2 regions of the Iodobacter fluviatilis genome follow, and region 2 is predicted to be linked to the other one. Evidence: predicted binding sites of a transcription regulator. Region 2 holds the regulator's gene; the other holds the start of a gene.

Region 1 (2,204 bases), 730 kb from region 2:
CGGGTTCAAAACTTTTTGCGAGTTCTTTAGGCGTGGTGCTCATGGGAAAAGGGCTCAGTCGTTCATAGATTAACCTGTGATTATAGCCTTAAGCGCCAGATTTCATGAAGCATTAGGCAGCGGGAATAAAACAAAGCTTGGGCAATTGCTCAGCTAAAACATTCTCAAGCCAATTCTCAAAGGCCTGCACCCGCTGCAAGCTCATGGGGCGGGTAAGGATACAACACAGCCTAAACCAGCGCTAAGGCTTGATATTGCAGCAAAATTTCGACCAACTCACCCGTGGTAAGACTTACCTCTAAAAAGCTCACAGCTAACCGCCTACACCGCCTATTACTCTACTTATACGGGCACCAAGGACGCTGTTGAGCACTTTCCCCGCACTGCAACCAAAGGATTTGGTGCTCTTAGTATTTCCGTCACCGCCATCGGCCATAGCAGCCTGTCGGACTTAAGCGATCGTAGCGAGGAAAAGACCGGTTTGAGACTGATTTCGCGGGTTTTTGAGGCGAATAGCTGGCTATTCAACGAGAAAATGCGTGAAATATGGCCAAATCCGGCTTTTCCGTAGTAGATCAGCCTTAAGTCCGACAGGCTGCTAGCGCCGCACCAAAAAAGCTCGCACTATGCTTTTTAGTCACCACAATGGTGCATAAGTTGTTTACTTAAAGCTTGCTAGTCCGTGCGTCTGGGTTTATGGCACAATGGAGTTAAGCACACCTTATGTTGGCATGGTTATTGCTGAATCAATTTCATAATTCCGCAGAGCCGGATGCTTTATCCTTTCACCCTCATGCAACTAAATTTGGAGAATTCAAGATGGCGGTAGCCGACGTTCTCAACCTTATCCAAGAAAACGGCCTTAAGTTCGTTGACTTGCGTTTCACCGACACTATGGGCAAAGAGCAGCACGTTACAGTGCCTTCGCACGTGGTAGACGAAGATTGGTTCACAACGGGCCATGCTTTCGACGGCTCTTCTATTGCTGGCTGGAAAGGCATTCAAGCATCTGACATGCTGTTGATGCCAGATGCATCGACTGCCAACATCGATCCTTTCTACGACGAACCAACACTGTTTATGACATGTGACGTTGTAGAGCCTGATACAGGCAAGGGCTACGATCGTGATCCACGCTCGGTTGCTAAGCGCGCTGAGCAATACCTAAAAGCAACCGGCTTGGGTGACACGGCTTACTTTGGCCCAGAACCAGAATTCTTTATTTTTGACGGCATCCGTTTTGGCTCCGATTTATCCGGCTGCTTCTACAAAATTGAATCCGACGAAGGCGCTTGGGCGACAGCCAATAAAGTAGAAGGTGGTAATAAAGGCCACCGTCCACGTCTCAAAGGCGGCTACTTTCCAGTGCCCCCAGTCGATAGCCACCAAGATATCCGTGCCACCATGGTACTAATTCTGGAAGAGCTAGGCGTACCGGTTGAAGTGTTCCACCACGAAGTGGCGAACGCAGGCCAGAACGAAATTGGTACTAAATTCAGCACACTGGTACAACGCGCAGACTGGACTCAAATCCTGAAATACGTGGTGCACAACGTAGCAGACCAATACGGCAAGACCGCAACCTTTATGCCTAAGCCTATCGTTGGCGATAACGGCAGCGGTATGCACGTTCACCAATCGGTTTGGAAAGACGGCAAAAACCTGTTTGCAGGTAATGCCTACGCAGGTTTGAGCGAATTCGCCCTGTTCTACATCGGCGGGATCATCAAGCACGCTAAAGCTTTGAATGCGATTACTAATCCGGGCACCAACAGCTACAAACGTTTGGTTCCGCATTATGAAGCGCCGGTTAAATTGGCGTATTCAGCACGCAACCGCTCTGCTTCGATCCGTATTCCACACGTATCGTCAGATAAAGGCCGTCGTATTGAAGCGCGTTTCCCAGATCCATTGGCTAACCCATACCTTTGCTTCTCTGCACTGTTGATGGCGGGCCTCGATGGCGTGCAAAACAAGATTCACCCAGGCGATCCTGCAGACAAAAATCTGTATGACTTGCCACCAGAAGAAGACAAGTTGATCCCAACAGTTTGCTCATCTTTGGATGAAGCATTGGATGCGCTGGATAAAGACCGTGAGTTCCTGACTCGTGGCGGCGTATTTAGCAATGACTGGATCGACAGCTATATCGAATTGAAGATGCAAGAAGTAAACCGCATCCGTATGAGCACTCACCCAGTTGA
Region 2 (2,204 bases):
GGCCGGTGGAACCGAGTTTTTCTCTAGCAAACAAGCTATCAAAAATAACGCTACGGGCAATGCCGTGGCTATTTTCAAATAGAATCCCTACTTGTTCAAAAATACGTTTTTTGCTGCCGACTTCCATATCGAGGAAGACATTGCCGCTTGGCAGAATTTGGGCGATCAGACTCATTGTAGGCAGACCAAAACAAGGACGACAGCTATTGTAGCGCCGTAGCTTGAAAACAAAAACGGGAACCCGATTAAACCGGTTCCCGCTAAGGTGAAAGAAATCGCTTTATTCAGCGCTAGGTTGATGCTGTTTGATGGATTCGTTGCGATGATCCATTGATTTTTCTTTGTGCTTTACAACTTGACGATCAAGTTTATCTGCCAAAAAATCAATCGCTGCGTACATATTTTCATCCGTTGCTTCAACGTGGATATCGCGTCCGCGAACATGAACGGTAGCTTCAACTTGGTGTTGCAGTTTCTCCACGGAGAGGATGACATTAACGTCAATCACATTATCAAAGTGCCTGATAACCCGCTCCATTTTACTGTTCACGTACTCACGAATGGATGGGGTTACTTCAAGATGATGGCCACTGATATTCAAATTCATAGGGTTACTCCTTCCGTTGGGGCCTTACAAACTTTTGCGCTGACTTACTGGGTAAATCTGCAACGCCTCACGGTATTTAGCAACGGTACGACGCGCTACCACAATACCTTGGGCGGATAATGCTTCTGCCAATACGCTATCACTTAAAGGTTTTTTCTTATCTTCTTGCTGCACCATCTGCTTTATCAAAGCTTTGATAGCGGTTGCAGAACATTCACCACCGGCGTCCGTATCTACATGGCTACCAAAAAAGTACTTAAACTCATACAAACCACGCGGCGTTAACATGTATTTTTGCGTGGTGACTCTAGAAATAGTTGATTCGTGTAAATCGAGCTCTTCAGCGATATCCCTCAACACCAAAGGGCGCATCGCCACTTCACCGTACTCAAAAAATGCCCGCTGCCGCTCTACAATTGCTGTTGCTACTCGTAAAATCGTATCAAAACGCTGCTGCACACTTTTTACCAACCAACGCGCTTCTTGTAACTCGCGCGCTAAATGAGCACCATCGCCTTTTTGTAAGATATCTGCATAAAGCCGGTTAACGCGTAATTTTGGCATAGATGCATCGTGTAATCTAACCCGCCAAACCCCGCGTACTTTTTGCACAACCACATCAGGGCTTACATATCTTGGTGAGGTTACAGACCACTGTGCACTCGGCCTTGGGTTTAAACTTACAATCAATTCTTGCGCAGCTTTTAACTCAGCATCCTCGCATTTAAAGGCTCGTTTAAGCTTAGTGTAGTCCCGTCCAGCTAATAAATCGAGTGAATTTTGGGCAATTTTCAAGGCTAAATCTTTAGCGGCACTCGGCTGTTTTTGACGCAACTGTAAGCATAATGAATCGGCGGTATCCCGAGCTCCAACGCCTAAGGGCTCTAAATGTTGTAAGCGAATTAAAGCAATCTTCAAGTCATCAAGTTCGAGTTCATAATCTTGGATAAGTTCCTCTGGCAGCTGAGAATAGACTTCATCTAAGGGCTGAGAAAGAAAACCATCATCATCCAAAGCTTCAATCAACATCAACAACAAAGACTTATCCCGATGCGGCAGCTGCAGCAGACCTGCTTGCTGCAGCAGGTATTCACGTAAATCTAAATCACGCGCAATATTGGTGGCGGGGTCGAAGTCATTATCGTCATCTGAGCTTCCATGACTAGTACCTTCCCAGCGCAAACCATCATCATCCCCGCCCATTTCCCACTGCGGCTCGGGCTGCTCAGCTTCCCCTGCGGGGGCCTCCTCGCCACGCTCCAGCAAGGGGTTGTCGTTTAGATACTGTTCAAGCTCTTGTTGAAACTCAAGCGTAGAAAGCTGCAGCAGCTTAATAGCCTGCTGCAATTGTGGCGTGAGGTTAAGTTGCTGGGAAAGCCGCAGCTGCAGGGTTTGTTTCATTTACATACGGAAATGTTCACCGAGATACACTCGACGCACACTTTCATTAGCCACAATATCTTTTGGAACACCAGACGCCATCACCGCACCTTCTGAGATGATGTACGCACGATCACAAATACCTAAGGTTTCACGCACATTATGATCAGTGATTAGCACACCGATTCCACGTTGCTTTAAAAAACCAATAATACGT

What was found. Region 2 encodes sigma-54, which starts transcription at its own class of promoters, with help from an activator protein. Its sites were predicted from a motif close to CTGGCACGCTTCATGCTT; they were not measured.
Region 1: the regulator sigma-54 is predicted to act here: its motif matches at 727-744, upstream of glnA (type I glutamate--ammonia ligase).

The regions. Positions count from the first base shown of each region.
Region 1 is NZ_CP025781.1:2,856,822-2,859,025, reverse strand. Features, by position in the region: gene C1H71_RS12675 (valine--tRNA ligase) at 1-43, opposite strand, end outside; gene glnA (type I glutamate--ammonia ligase) at 820-2,204, shown strand, end outside.
Region 2 is NZ_CP025781.1:2,130,283-2,132,486, reverse strand. Features, by position in the region: gene C1H71_RS09595 (PTS sugar transporter subunit IIA) at 1-175, opposite strand, end outside; gene hpf (ribosome hibernation-promoting factor, HPF/YfiA family) at 281-607, opposite strand; gene C1H71_RS09585 (RNA polymerase factor sigma-54) at 632-2,008, opposite strand; gene lptB (LPS export ABC transporter ATP-binding protein) at 2,009-2,204, opposite strand, start outside.